Regions from separate parts of the Apibacter sp. B3919 genome, predicted to be linked through region 2. Evidence: riboswitches for the same ligand, from Rfam matches in the RefSeq annotation. Region 2 holds a riboswitch; the other holds the start of a gene.
The links. A riboswitch is a leader RNA that binds a small molecule or an ion and turns the genes downstream of it on or off. The one in region 2 is predicted to bind cobalamin.
Positions count from the first base shown of each region.

Region 1: it holds a riboswitch for cobalamin, as region 2 does, so the genes downstream of both, metE (5-methyltetrahydropteroyltriglutamate--homocysteine S-methyltransferase) here and J3U20_RS06040 (TonB-dependent receptor) in region 2, are expected to answer to the same signal.

Region 1 covers NZ_JAFNMG010000003.1:176,538-184,787, reverse strand. The annotation lists gene J3U20_RS06840 (MGMT family protein) at 1-43, opposite strand, end outside; gene J3U20_RS06835 (NUDIX domain-containing protein) at 483-1,010, opposite strand; gene tpx (thiol peroxidase) at 1,263-1,760, shown strand; gene fbaA (class II fructose-bisphosphate aldolase) at 2,149-3,216, shown strand; gene J3U20_RS06820 (SIMPL domain-containing protein) at 3,300-4,031, shown strand; gene J3U20_RS06815 (NADH:flavin oxidoreductase) at 4,052-5,152, shown strand; cobalamin riboswitch at 5,274-5,463, shown strand; gene metE (5-methyltetrahydropteroyltriglutamate--homocysteine S-methyltransferase) at 5,656-7,962, shown strand.
Region 2 covers NZ_JAFNMG010000002.1:621,093-629,342, reverse strand. The annotation lists gene J3U20_RS06065 (1-acyl-sn-glycerol-3-phosphate acyltransferase) at 1-87, opposite strand, end outside; gene J3U20_RS06060 (glycosyltransferase family 2 protein) at 589-1,542, shown strand; gene J3U20_RS06055 (glycosyltransferase family 2 protein) at 1,546-2,571, shown strand; gene J3U20_RS06050 (hypothetical protein) at 2,694-2,912, opposite strand; gene J3U20_RS06045 (MerR family transcriptional regulator) at 2,932-3,264, opposite strand; cobalamin riboswitch at 3,383-3,582, shown strand; gene J3U20_RS06040 (TonB-dependent receptor) at 3,749-5,731, shown strand; gene J3U20_RS06035 (YncE family protein) at 5,728-6,858, shown strand; gene J3U20_RS06030 (NADH-quinone oxidoreductase subunit N) at 7,204-8,250, shown strand, end outside.

The DNA of each region.
Region 1 (8,250 bases), on a different contig from region 2:
AATTGGTAGATTCCATGGAATAAATGAAAAAAATAATTTTCATTAATTAACTAGTGTAAGCAAATAAAATGCGATGCAACTAAATTTTTTAAAACATTTTAAGTACTGAAAAGTAAGAAAAAAAGATAATACATTTTGTGTCCTTCTATTAATAATTTTACAAGTAAAGAATAAAATTTATTGATTATTATTAAATTATTTGCTTTAAATTTTATATATAAAATATAATTTATTATATTAGCAGGACAGGAAGTTTAGGCTTCAAACATAACATAAAAAATGAGAATTTGAGATTTTTACTTTCTATAAATAATTATTGTTTTTTATTAAATTTGAAAGTAAAAATAAAGAAATGATTCTAATTTAATTAGAATCATTTCTTTTTTAGACTTGTTTTTTAATTATAGTGGTTTAAAATTTAATATAAAATTAATAATCAAAATACCGATACGCTTTCATAATTTACAAGAAAACAAGTATACTTAAGATCCCTTTAAATTATTTTTCAAAAGAGTTAGCGTTTTCTTGTGACTGTCGAAAGCAATTTCATTAAGATCTATATCGGATAATTTTTTCCACACATATCCTTTTAATTCAATCGGATCATAATCTCCAATAGATAAATTCTCATCTTTATAAAGAAAGAATAAATCAATGGTATTGTATAGGATGTTTTTGTACAAATAAGTATTAGGATGGGAACATATATATTTTAATTTAGATAAATCAATCGATATATTTAATTCCTCTTGTAATTCCCTAAAACTTCCATGTTCAGCGGTTTCTTCGGCTTCAATAAATCCTCCTGCCAGATCTAAAAAGCCTTTTTTAGGTTCTTTGTTTCTAATAGTAAATAATATTTCGTCATTTTTCTGAATAACCACAGCGGTTGCACCGGCTGTATTGTGATAGTATTCAAAATTACAATTTAAACATACAATTTTAGATCCATGCGGATATTCTAAATGATCACTTTTACAATTTGGGCAGAATTTGAAAATGGGTTGCATATCACATAAGTTTTAATACCCAAATTTAATTAAGTATTTTAAAAATATAGATATCAAAAATTATTTTATATAAAAATAATAGAAAATACTTTTCAAAATAAATAGTAACATTTAAATAGAAATTATTAATAAAAGAATTATATAATATAATATTTTACAAATCATCAAAATTAATATTATTTCATACATTGGTCTTTGTAAATCTATCATAGTAATAAATAGTAATAATTAACCGTAAATAAAAATAATACAATGGCAACAATAACATTAAAAGGAAATGAAGTTCATACATTGGGAAACCTACCATCAATAGGAAGTAAGGCTCCAGATTTTATATTAGTGGATACGGATTTATCAGAAAAAAAATTATCGGATTATACAGGAAAAAGAGTTGTTTTAAACATATTTCCAAGTGTGGATACAGACACATGCGCTATGTCTGTCAGAGAATTTAATGAAAAAGTATCTGAAATGAAAAACACTGTGGTTTTATGTATTTCAAAAGACCTTCCTTTTGCTCAAAAACGTTTTTGTGCCGCAGAAGGTTTAGATAATGTTATCCCGCTTTCTGCCTTTCGTTCAGATTTTGGTAAGGTATATAATTTAGAATTTGCAGATGGCCCGTTAAAAGGATTACTTAGCAGATCAGTACTTGTTCTTAATGAGTCAGGAGAAATTATTTATGAAGAACAAGTAGCTGAAACTACTCATGAGCCTAATTATGAAAAAGTAACAGCTATATTAAAATAAAAAATCTATCAAATAAAAGGAATGCCTTATATTTTTCAAATATGAGGCATTTGTATTTTTTTCTAATTTCTCCAAATGAAAGATTAGTATGATAATTGAGACTAATAATTGTTTGAATTCAATGTAAAGTAAAAAAAGGTACTCACTCTTGAAATAGTAATTAAAATTTATATTTTAAAAGAAATATGATAAATTCTAAAAAAGTACTAAAGTTTTTATAAAACGTTAGATGTATAATGAGAAATTAACCCGATAATTTCAATAAAATTATAACTTTTTGTTAAAAAAAATAAAACATGAGAAATTTCAACATAAAATAACTCTTTGAGATATAAATAGTTTTTACATTTACAATTTAAAAAAGTATAACAAAAAAAATTATAATATCATGAGCAGAAAATTTCCAGCAGGAGTAGCAACCGGTTCGCTAGTAAAAGAAATATTCGATTATGCTAAAGAAAATCAGTTTGCTTTACCGGCATGTAACGTTATAGGATCTAGCAATGTAAATGCAGCTCTTGAAACAGCTGTTAGAGTAAATGCTCCCTTAATTATACAATTTTCAAACGGAGGATCTCAATTTAATGCAGGTAAAGGATATAAAAACTCTTCCCTTAGAGCAGATGTTTTAGGGGCTATAGCTGGAGCAAAACATGTCCATACGTTGGCAGAAGCCTATGGGGCAACTGTAATTTTACATACAGATCATTGTGCAAAAAAACTATTACCTTGGGTTGACGGGTTATTAGATGCATGTGAAGAATTCCATAAAAAAGAAGGAAAAACACTATACTCTTCACACATGCTAGATCTTTCAGAAGAGCCCTTAGATGAAAATTTAGCAATCTCTTCCAAATATTTTGAAAGAATGGCAAAATTAGGAATGACTCTAGAAGTTGAAATAGGGATAACAGGTGGAGAAGAAGACGGAGTTGACAATTCAGATATAGAAAGCTCAAAATTATATACACAACCTGAGGATGTTTATAAAACGTATAAAGCATTAAGCGCAATAAGTCCTAATTTTACTATTGCAGCAGCATTTGGTAATGTACATGGAGTGTATAAACCGGGAAATGTTAAATTAGAGCCTAAAATACTTCACAACTCACAAGAATACGTTCAAAAACAAGTAGGCGGACCTTCAAAACCGATTAATTTTGTATTTCATGGAGGATCAGGTTCTTCCTTGTTAGATATAAGAGAAGCTATTAGCTACGGAGTAGTAAAAATGAATATTGATACAGATTTACAATTCGCTTATACCGAAGGGGCAAGAGATTATGTAGAAAAAAATATTGATTATTTAAGAACTCAAGTAGGAAATCCAACCGGAGATGAAGCACCAAATAAGAAATTTTATGATCCAAGAGTTTGGATGAGAAAATGTGAAGAAGGATTCTCTAAAAGATTGGAAAAAGCTTTTGAAGATTTAAATAATATCAACACATTATAGTAAAAAAATATAAATTTTATTTATAAAAAATGAAAGCACCTTTATTTGAGGTGCTTTTTTTGTATATTTGGAAAAAAGAGAGTATGAAAAATTATCTAATAGTATCAACATTACTAGCGTCCATTTCAATCGTTCTTGCTGCTTATTTTTTAGGTAATTCTTACCAAAAAAGAAATCAATCCAATACAATAACAGTAAAAGGATTAGGCACAAAAGATTTTGAATCTGATTTAATAGTATGGAAAGCCGATTTTTCTAAGAAAAATCTCGATTTAAAACAAGCTTATGCCGAATTAGATGCAGATAGAAAAAAAGTAAGAGAATATCTGATTTCCAAAGGATTTTCCGATAAAGAAATAGTTTTTTCCTCAGTAGAAATAAGTAAACAATATGATAGTAGATACAATGAAGGAATAAATCAAAATATATTTACGGGGTATGAATTAAATCAAACCATAACCATAGAATCTAAAAATGTGAAAAAAGTTGAAGATCTTTCCCGTCAAATTACAGAATTGATTAATAACGGAGTAGAACTCTATTCCCGATCGCCTTTATATTACTATACTAAATTATCTGATTTAAAAATACAGATGATTTCAGATGCAACCAAAGATGCAAAAAAAAGAGCAGAAGAAATAGCAATTAACGCCGGTTGTAAAATAGGCAAATTAAAAAATGCCAATCAAGGGGTTTTTCAAATAACTGCTCAAAATTCATCTGAAGATGATTACTCTTGGGGAGGAGCATTTAATGTATCATCCAAGAAAAAAACAGCAAGCATTACCATTCGTTTAGAATATGAAATTAAATAATAACTACGATATAAATTAAAATGGTACATAAATTATTTCAACCGTTTACATCAAAAAAACTGTCATTAAAAAACAGAATAGTCATGGCGCCTATGACCCGATCATTTGCTTATGATGGAATCCCCGGTAAACAAATAGCTGATTATTATCAAAGAAGAGCACAGGCCGAAGTGGGCTTAATTATAACAGAAGGAACCGTTGTTCGCAGGGCGGCATCTTCCAATGATCCCAATATACCTGTATTTTATGGAGAACAAGCCTTAGAAGGTTGGAAAAAGGTGGTTGAAGAAGTTCATGCTAAAGGTGGTAAAATAGCTCCGCAACTTTGGCATATGGGAATAATACCTGCCCATAAAAACTGGACACCATCAGAGCCTTTTGAGGGACCATCCGGACTTTTAAATCCGGAAACAAAAGGCGGAAAAGAAATGAGCGAAAGTGATATTGAAAATACAATTGAGGCTTTTGCAGAAGCAGCTTACCAAACCAAAAAAATAGGTTTTGATGCTCTGGAATTGCATGGAGCGCACGGATATTTGATCGATCAATTCTTTTGGGATAAGCTCAATAAAAGAAATGATATATGGGGAGGAGCTACCCTGGCCGAAAGGAGTCGTTTTGCCATTGAAGTTGTAAAAGCGGTTCGAAATGCGGTAGGAGAAGATTTTCCTATAATATTACGCTTATCACAATGGAAACAACAAGATTATTCCGCAAAATTGGCAAAGACACCGGAAGAAATGGAAGAATGGTTACTACCGTTATCAGATGCCGGAGTTGATATTTTTCATTGCTCACAACGAAGATTTTGGGAGCCCGAATTTGAAAATTCCGATTTAAATTTTGCAGGATGGGCAAAAAAAATAACGGGCAAACCTTCCATAAGTGTAGGATCTGTGGGGCTTACCGGGGATTTCTTAGGGGCATTCAAAGGACAAAGTTTTGAGGCTTCTAATAATTTTCTTAACGAATTAAATAGAAGATTAGATGCAGGCGAATTTGATTTAATAGCAGTAGGAAGAGCGTTACTTGCAGATCCTGAATGGGTATTAAAAATTAAAAATGGAAACTTATCTGAATTTAAAGGATTTTCTAAAGATCAACTTAAAGAATTATACTAATAAAAACATAAAATAGTAGTAAAATAAAAACAAAAACCAAGTTTTAATTTTTATTTATTTTAATAAAGAAATAAAAGCAAAGGTTTTTTATCTTTGTATATATAAGTTCTTTACTTAATTTCTTTATCAACAAGAATAAGGTGCTGTGTAAAAACGACTTAATAGGGAATCATGTGTGAATCATGAGCTGACGCGCAACTGTAAGTAACCTAAAAAAAATTTTATCAATAAAAACCATTGCCGATTTAAACGGTGAGAAGGTAGATAAAATGTTATAAGCCAGGAGACCTGCCTATTCTTAATTGACAATGCTTTCGCGAGTAAAAGCAAGATCACAAAAAATATAATTGGGCTACGAGAAACTTTAAGATCATTAGAATAATTAGTTTACTTGTATGTCAAAAATTGTTTTGAAATTTGATTTTATTTAACAAAGAAAGAGAGCATTGTGAAGTTTAGCAATAAGAGCTTTTTATAATATAATCGTTTAAAAAGTTATAAAAATGCAAACACACAATCTTGGCTATCCGCGTATTGGTAGTGACAGAGAACTTAAAAAAGCCTGTGAAAAATATTGGGCAGGTAAAGCGTCAGTCGAAGAACTGATGATAACAAGTAAAGATATCCGGCACCGAAACTGGGTAACTCAACAAAAATTAGGGATTGATTGGATCCCATCTAATGATTTTTCTTATTACGATCAGGTACTTGATATGTCACTAATGGTCGGGGCTATCCCTAAAAGATATAATAAGGTAATACTGGATAAATCAAATACAGAATTAGACTTATATTTTGCCATGGCAAGAGGACATCAAAAAGAAGGTATTGATATAAAAGCCATGGAAATGACCAAATGGTTTGATACCAATTATCATTACATTGTCCCTGAATTTGAAAGTAATCAGAAATTTTCCTTGTTTTCAACAAAAATTATTGATGAATATTTAGAAGCTAAAAATGCAGGAATCCATACAAAGCCGGTTATAATAGGCCCTGTATCTTATTTGTTGTTGGGAAAAGAAAAAGAGGAAAACTTCAATAAGCTGGATTTACTAAAAAATATTCTTCCTGTCTATATAGAAATCCTAAATAAATTAAAGACAGAAGGAGTTGAATGGGTGCAGTTTGATGAGCCTTTCTTAGCTTTGGATTTAGATGAAAAAGCGAAAGAATCCTACCAATATGCCTATAAAGAAATACATAAACAATTTCCTTATATAAATAAAATACTAACTACCTATTTTGACGGATTGAAAGACAATTTAGCACTTGCTTTTAATCTACCCGTACAAGCATTACATATAGATTTGGTACGTTGTCCGGAACAATTAGATGAAGTTTTAGATAAAATTCCGGAAAAACTTATCCTTTCTTTAGGGATCGTTGATGGAAGAAATATATGGAAAAATGATTTCGAAAAATCTTTGAAACTTATTCAAAAAGCTGTTTCCAAAATTGGTAAAGACCGAATTTTAATAGCTCCTTCTTGTTCACTTCTTCATAGTCCGGTTGACTTGGAATTGGAAACAGATACAAAAGCCCTTTCATCGGAAATTAAAAATTGGTTGGCTTTTGCAAAACAGAAAATCGATGAAGTAGTAACCTTAAAAAAGCTTGCGTCTAAAGAAGATTCCCCGGATTTACAAAAAAAATTACAGGAAAATATAGCGGCTGCAACCAGCAGAAAAACATCAGCTTTAATACATAACGAAAAAGTAAAAGAAAAAATAAGGAATATTGAAAAAGTAGAAGATAAAAGAAATTCCATATTTTCAGAACGAAAGAAAAAACAATCTGAAGCCTTGCAGTTGCCTTTATTTGCAACAACTACGATCGGCTCATTTCCTCAAACATCCGAAGTCAGAAGTTGGAGATCTAAAATAAAAAAAGGATTGATAACACCTTTAGAATATGAAGAGCTGATTAAAAAGGAAATTGAAAAAACAATACGATTCCAAGAAAAAATAGGTATAGATGTATTGGTTCACGGGGAGTTTGAGCGAAACGACATGGTGGAATATTTTGGAGAACAATTAGAAGGAGTTGCATTTTCCAAAAACGGATGGGTACAAAGTTATGGAAGCCGTTGTGTGAAACCACCCATCATTTATGGCGATATATTCAGGCCTAATCCTATGACTGTGAAATGGTCTTCCTATGCACAATCCTTAACAAATAAAAATGTAAAAGGTATGTTGACTGGACCGGTAACTATATTGCAATGGAGTTTTGTACGAGACGATCAACCGAGAAAAGATACCTGTTTCCAAATTGCATTAGCCATTAGAGAAGAAGTAGTAGACTTGGAAAAAGCGGGAATACGAATTATTCAAATAGATGAACCGGCCATAAGAGAAGGGCTGCCGTTACGAAAAAAAGATTGGCAAACCTATTTAGAGTGGGCTATAAAAGCATTTAGAATTGCATCCTGTGGGGTAAAAGATCAAACACAAATTCATACCCATATGTGTTATTCTGAATTTAATGATATCATACAAAACATAGCAGATATGGATGCGGATGTAATTACCATAGAATGCTCTAAATCGGATATGAAGTTGCTAAACATTTTTTCAGAATTTAAATACCCTAACGATATTGGTCCGGGTGTTTATGATATACACTCTCCGAGAATACCGTCCAAAAATGAAATGGTTTCCTTATTGAAAAAAGCAATTAAAAGTATACCGGTAGAGCAATTGTGGATTAACCCGGATTGTGGACTTAAGACAAGAGGATGGGAAGAAACAGAAAAAGCATTAATTGAAATGGTAGGAGCAGCAACAGAAATGCGAGAACAATACTAAACGATCTTTTTAGTATCGGTCGGTATAATACGTATAAATGTTTTAAATATGATCTTAACTTCTTAAAAGTCGTTTAAACCAAAGGTTAGAATGCAATGAAAACTTAAAAAATTCTAGAGTTCGATAAATTAAAACTTAAAAATGATTTATTAAAACAAAATCATAATTGTCTTAGTAGTATTTTAATTTTAAATAGCTAAAATAGGATAAGAAACAAAAGTTGATTATACATTTTATGTGTTAAGAATAAGCTGAAAGCATTATGCTTTCAGCTTATTTTCATTTTAT
Region 2 (8,250 bases):
GCATTTTCTTAATTCATTAACAGGCACTTCATTTTTAAATCTCCATCCCATAACGAACAGCATTAACCTTCCTAGTAATTTTTTCATAATTTGATTACTTATTAAAAATAATTAAAAAGTTCAGTTAATTGACATTAACTGAACTTTTCACATGTATATAATTTTCTAATTAACTTAACATTGACATTATGTAATCCATAATAACTAACACCATCTTAAAGAGAATTTGTACCATGATCTATTTATTTTTTTCTGAATTAATTAAAACACTAAACTAAAAAAAGTTATATTCAGGTGCTCTACATACTGTTATAAAAACCTGAGCTTTAATTATCAGAATCTCTACTATATATATGAACGCCCTAAATTTTTTGCTAAATTAAAAATTTTCTTTGAATTTAACTCAAATTAATTATAAATATCTTAATGGAATTTTATTTATATTTTTAATTACTCCCATACATTTTTTCGTTACGGATACCTGTAAGTTGACGTAAGAATCACTTCCTAAAATTTTTTATCTTAAAAAAAGCCGCTTTACACGGATTAATTAAAAATATTTTACTTTTGTATTTATATATCTTACTTATGACTCCCTTGGTATCGGTTATTATGGCTGCTTACAATGCAGAAAAACATATATCTGCATCAATTGAATCGGTAATCAATCAAACGTATGCTAATTTTGAATTGCTGGTTATTAATGATGGCTCATCCGATAGAACTCAATCAATTATAGAAGAATTTTGTAAAAGAGATTCCCGAATCAAGCTTATTAACAACGATAAAAACTTATTTGTTATAAAATCCCGTAATATCGGAATTGAAAATGCTAAAGGTAAATATTTGGCCATATTAGATGCTGATGATCTTGCATTACCCATACGATTGGAAAAACAAGTTGAATTTCTGGAGAATAATCCGGATGTATTTTTAATAGGCAGCAGTGCTCATATAATTGATGAAAACAATACTATTTGTAATAATTTTATAGCTTTAACCGATTATCATGAATTAAAAAGAAATATTCTCAAAAACAATTTATTCTATCATTCTTCTGTACTATTTAGAAATGAAAAAGTTTTTTATCGAGAAAAAATGATTTATTCGGAAGACTATGATCTCATTTTACGGTTATTTTCAGAAGGTAAAAAAATTGTAAATCTACCTGATACTTTAATCTCATACAGACAAACCAACCATTCACTTTCAAAAACCAAAAACAGACTAGTGCAATGGTTGTTTATCAATAAAGCCCGTGAATTTTATAAAGAAAGGCTTGGTAATGGTAAAGACAGTTATGATGCATTTAATCCACAATCATTTATTAATATAGAAGATATTCATTACCCAATTAGTAAAAAAGATTTGTTATATGCCATGAAAATTTGTTTTTACAGAAAAGATGCAAATCAATTAAAATTTTTAGTAAAAAAATATCGTAACTATTATCCTATATCATTAGATTATATACTTTATTCTCTATTTTCCAAAAATAGAAATACTTTTAATCTCATTTGTAAAATTTATTCTAAACTTTAAACTATGGATATTTTAATTAAATCTTTTAACCGCCCCTTTTATTTGGACAGATGCTTAGCCAGTATCCAAAAATATGTAGTGGGTACTTATTCAATTAAAGTTTTAGATGATGGAACTCCTGAAAAATATCTAAATAAAATTAAATTAAAATACCCGTCCATTAAAATTATAAAATCTGAAAATTATATAGAAAAGGAAGAAGCAATTAAAGATAATTTAAAGTCAGGAAAAGATATTAATGGCTTTAAAATTCCTACTCAACTTTGGGTCAATTCAGTAAAAGAAGCTTCAGATTATTTCATTATAACGGAAGATGATGTTTGGTTTACGAGAAAAATTAATGTGAATGAAATCAATGAAGTAATGAAAAAAGAAAATATATCCTTACTCAAATTAGGTTGGTCAGGAAATAATAATTTTGTTGATCAGTTTAAACATGATAAAATCAATTCCGATATAATTTCCATTTATCCGGATCTTTTTACTGCCCCTCCTTTCATTCTGAAATGTTTTTTTTATAATAAATATAAGTTTTTTAGTATTTTATATAAATTGGGTTTGGTATCTAACACTACTAAAACTAAATATTGGATATTAATTTCAATACTTATGGGTGTTCATAAAAAAGAATTTTGGCTTAAAACCTGGGAAAATATTAATGGAAAAGTTGATGAAAAAAAACAATTATACAATGCAACCCTGTATTTTAGAAAACATAAACACAAAAACATGATCGCTCAATTAAATCATGAAGTTATGAAAACTACGTTTAATTCTTCTGCTACCAATTCCTATCATAATTATGGATTTGATTTTGATGTTAATCAACTTAATTATTTAATTAATGAAAAATGGTATAATGATGCATTTGATCCCATGCAAAATTTTCCTAAGGATTTCTCAGAAGATTACATTCTATCATTTTTGAAAAATGAAAATAACAAAAAAATAAAACCGGAAGAATGGAAAAAATGGTCAGAAAAATTTAAAAATCAATATAGAATTCAAGGGTGTGCTGTTGATGATTAAAAAAAATATATCATTTATTAAATTAATCCCATCGAATCAAAGAGCAAAAAAATAAGCAGTGATTTACTGCTTACTTTTTTAATATCATAATAAATCTAAGAGGTCATTACTCCTCATCATCTTCAATATTTTTCGATTTCAGAATCGCAAAAATCGAATGCTTGTTGAACCAATGTAATTACTTCATTATCAACTTTTTCCTCGTCTCCTTCCAATTCATCAAACCATTCAACATCCTCTTCTTTTACATTTAATATAAATCTAGGATACTCTGTGTGCACAACAAATAAATCTTCAGGAAAATCTGAATTGTCTGCCATTAAAAACTTAGGTAATTTCATATTGTCTTTATTTAAATTTTTATTCGTCTAATAATTCTTTTAACTTAATTAATTCTGTCTTAACTAACTCTAAACGAGCAATGATTTCAACTTTTTTGGATAAATTTTTTTGTGATTGTAAAACAACTTTTGCTCCTTCTAAGGTATATCCTTTTTCTTTTACTAAATAAAAAATTATTTTTAAATTTTCAATATCTTTTGGGGTAAAAAAACGGTCTCCTTTTTTATTCTTTTTGGGTGAAATACTATCAAATTCTTTTTCCCAAAACCTTATAAGTGAAGTATTAACATTAAAAGCCTGCGCTACTTCGCCTATAGAATAATATAATTTTTCAGGAAGTTGTACGTTCATTATTCAAATCTAATGATTTTTTAATTCAACTTACTATTGTTCGTTTAAAAAATTAATCTTTTTTTAGAATTATTAGTACGACCCAAATAATCAATACAGATGCCCTAAAAATATTTATTTATATTTGCCTAAATTTGGTGATTGCTATTTACCGGTAAATATGCAATCTTAAAAGGGAATTCGGTGAAAATCCGAAACAGGCCCGCTGCTGTAATCTTCTAGTACGTTTTAAGAGATATACCACTGAGGAGTTGCTTTCTTGGGAAGGTTCTTAAAATGAAGTAAGTCAGAATACCTGCCAAATTTAACTATAGTTTTACAAGCTTTCGTGGAACAAGGCTGAAACATTAAAAGCATTTCATATTCACTTTTCCTGTTTACTTTTCCGGAAACTAGTTTACTATATCTGTAATTTAAGATATTCGACTCCATGATGATGAACATCAATCATAAATATAGTGTATTTGCTTGTTTTATAAGCCTGATGAGTCCATTATCTTATTCCCAAGAAAAAAAAGACAGCATTACTGTAACAGAATTACAGGAAATACTGGCAACGGGAAAAAGAAATGATAAAGGAATAATTCCTTTCCAAGAATTGAAAGGAAAAGAATTAGAAAATCGAAACAGCTCTTCGGTAGCTGATGCCGTACGATTATTTTCAGGAATTCAACTTAAAGATTATGGAGGTGTTGGAGGAATGAAAACAGTTAATATTCGAGGAATGGGAAGCGAACACGTGGGGGTATTTTATGATGGAATAGCCATAGGAAATGCTCAAAATGGTATGGTTGATTTAGGAAAATTTTCCATGGATAATTTAGAATCAATATCAGTATACAACGGACAAAAAAGTCAAATATTCCAACCCGCTAAAGATTTCGGCTCTGCCGGAGGTATCTATTTAACTACCAAACGTCCTGTTTTTACGGGTGAAAAAAAAACTAATATAGGTGCCACCTATCGTTCCGGATCATTTCATTTAATTAACCCCTTCCTCCTATGGGAACAAAAATTATCCTCATTAATTTCATCTTCTCTTACTATGGAATATATTAATTCAGATGGAAAATATAAATTTCAACAAAAGAAAGGTAATTGGGATACTATCGCTGTAAGACAAAATGGTAACATAAGTGCTTTTAGAACAGAAGGAAATTTATTTGGCATCCTACCTCATGGTAAATGGAATCTGAAAGGATATTATTATAATTCAAGCAGAGGAATACCCGGTGCCGTTTTAAAGAATTCGTATAAAAGGTATCAATTTGCTCAACAATGGGATCGTAATTTCTTTTTGCAGGGATCTTTTGAAAAAATAATCAGCACAAAATACAGAATAGCATTAAATGCTAAATATGCTCATGATTTTACCCATTATAAAAATTTAGAAGTTTTTAATGACTCTATTTGGGGAAATAAATTTTCCAACCGTATTAACAATACTTATAAGCAAGATGAACTATATATTTCATCCTCACAACTGGTTACTTTATTTTCTTTTTGGGATATTTCTTTATCTGCAGATTACCAACATAACGGAATGAATGCCGATTTAAAAAATTTCTCTTCTCCTTCGAGAAATACAGAAATGATCGCTTTAGCTACTGCTTTTCATTGGGATAAAATTAAAATTCAAACAAGTGTTTTAGGTACATTTGTGCAAGAAAAAACGAAACATACGAACAGTATGGGTACAGCTTCAGACAGAAATGAATTTACTCCTGCTGTTTTCTTAAATTACCAACCTTTACATTCTAAAGATATTAGCATTCATGGTTTTTATAAGAGAATTTTTAGAATGCCAACATTTAATGATTTATACTATACGGATTTTGGAAATTCAAACTTAAAACCTGAATATACTAATCAGTTCGATGCAGGTATTCGTATAAATAAAAACTTTACTTCCGGTAATTTTACTCATTTTGATTTTACTATTGATGCCTATTATAATACGGTCAAAGATAAAATCATAGCTTATCCCAAAGGACAACAATTTCGTTGGACCATGTTAAATTTTGGTAAAGCACGAATAAAAGGATTAGATTTATCTTCTAAGACTTCAATAGTAATAAAAAACGTTTTAGTTTCAACCTTTATAACCTATACGTATGAAGATGCACAAAATTTATCTTCTCCTATTTTAAATTATAAAAATCAACTTCCTTATATACCTTGGCATAGTGGGACACTTACTCTAGAAGCTGCTTACAGAGATTGGAATCTAAATTATAGCTTTATGTATACGGGAGAACGGTACAATTCTCCTTCTAATAATCCTGATAATCATGTAAAAGCTGGGTATACTCATGATATACAACTTTCAAGAGAATTATTTTTCACTCATATCAAATGCAAAGCATCCTTACAAATCAATAATATTTTTAATAAATATTACGACATAGTAGCCAATTATCCCATGCCGGGTAGAAACTATACGATCATCATTAAATTAAACATATGAAAAAACTAGAAACTATGGTAGCAAGGAAATTTTTAGTACCAATTTTAGTAATTATTACAGGGTTCATTGTTTCTTGTAGTAATGACGATTCATGGTCTGAAGATGATTCAAACATTATATCCCAACCGGATGCCAAAAAAGGGTTATATATTTTGAATGAAGGTAATTATCAACAAAACAACTCTTCTCTATCCTATTTTGATTATGACACAGCTGATTTTTTTAATAACTATTTTACTAAAATCAACCCTGATCAAGGTGGATTGGGCGATACAGGTAATGATTTAAAAATTTATAAAGATAAAATGTATGCCGTAATCAACGGTTCTAATTATGTTGAAATTATGGAAGCTAAAACAGCCAAGCATATAGGAAAAATAACTATTCCAAATTGCAGATACATTACATTTAACGGCGACTATGCGTATGTGTCTTCATATGCCGGTTCTACTCCCAACGGACAAGGATATGTTGCCAAAGTTGATCTTACTAACGGCACCATTGTAAATGAAGTTACTGTCGGACGCAATCCGGAAGAAATGACTATTGTAAATAATAAGCTTTATGTTGCTAATTCAGGAGGATATTATTCTCCGGATTATGACACAACGGTTTCTGTAATTGACATGAACAGTTTTACAAAAATTAACGATATCGAAGTCGGTAAGAACTTACATAGAATACGAAAAGATAAGAATAATCATATTTGGGTTACTTCAAGAGGCGATTATGCTAATTTAAAACCTTTCGTTGCTGTTATTGATCCATCGACTGATCAAGTCATTAATAAACTGAATTTAGCGGTTTCTGACTTCACTTTTTATAAAGATAAACTTTATTTTTATGGATCGGAATATTCTTCAGGAAAAACTATAAATAATTATGGTATTATAAATATAGATACGCAAAAAGTGATAAGTTCCGAATTAATCAAAGAGGGTTCAAAGTCTGAAATTATGTCTCCATATGGGATAATTACCGATCCTGAAGATGGCAGCTTTTATATTGGAGATGCTATGGATTTTGTTTCCAATGGAAAAATATATTATTTCTCAAAAAATGGCGACTTACTATGGTGGAAATCAACCGGCGTATCTCCCGGACATTTTGCCTTAGTAAGTAAATAAATTTTTTAAACTACTATAGCTTTAAAAAAAGTAAAAAGATTGTTTTTCAACAATCTTTTTACTTTTTGGTACTATATCTTAATATCCTACCTATTATATAGCATAAAAATATTGTCGGAAAATTGATGAAAAATGGATTAATAAATAATACTATTACTAAATGTTAAGATAAAATCTATAAATTGGCAAGGCATCTGAAATTTAAAACAACTTATTATATTTCATAAATTTATCAAATATATAGGCGTTATTATAATACGATACTATTTTCATTTTTTAATTTCACAGTTTAATCAAAAATTGTAACTTTGGCAGCAAAACTTTACAAAAAATACTAAAAATATAATGAGCATCATCATCATTATTTTCGCAGCAGCCATTCTGAGTTTATATTCAGGTGTTTTCGGGCAAGGAAAATACTCTCAACCATTTGCAATTTTAGGATTACTTATCGCTTTGGTCGTCTCTTTTTACGGAGATAGTCCTTTTTTCACACGATATGCGTCCATGTTTGCTTTTGATCAAACAGCCAAAATATTTACTCAAATATCTATTTTGACCACTTTGCTAATCGTATTCTTAGGAAAATATGCGTTTCGTCTCATAGATCATCATCAAGCAGAGGTATATAGCTTAATGCTTTTTGCACTTTGTGGCGGTATAGTCCTTTTCTCCTATCAAAATTTAATTACTTTATTTCTAGGTATTGAAATTTTATCAATTCCTTTATATGTATTAGCAGGAAGCAATAAGAATGACTTACGTTCCAATGAAGCTTCCATCAAATATTTCCTATTAGGAGCATTTGCAACCGGATTTTTACTTTTCGGAATTGCATTAATATACGGTATAACCGGATCTTTTGATTTACAAACTATACGTTTATACAGCATACAAGCGACTCACTACCCTACTATGTACATAACCGGAATAATTTTATTGTTAGTCGGGTTATTGTTTAAAATATCCATAGTTCCTTTTCATTTTTGGGCTCCGGACGTATACGAAGGCTCTCCTTCCCTAATCACAGCTTTTATGGCTTCTGTGGTAAAAATATCAGGTTTTGTTGCTTTATATAAATTGGTTGAAACAGCTTTTATCGGTCAACTAAACCAATGGCAATATATAATTTTCTATGCAGCAATTTTAACATTACTATCTGCCAATATTGTAGGTGTATTGCAAAAAAATGCTAAAAGAATGTTGGCATATTCCAGTATTTCGCATGCCGGTTATTTATTGCTAATTTATTTTAATACAGATGCTAATTCTATCTATACATTAGCATTCTATTTATTAGCTTATTCACTTTCAACTATAGGTGCTTTTATCAGCCTTATTTACATCGAAAGAATTTCAAATGGTATTACCGATATAAATGCTTTCAACGGA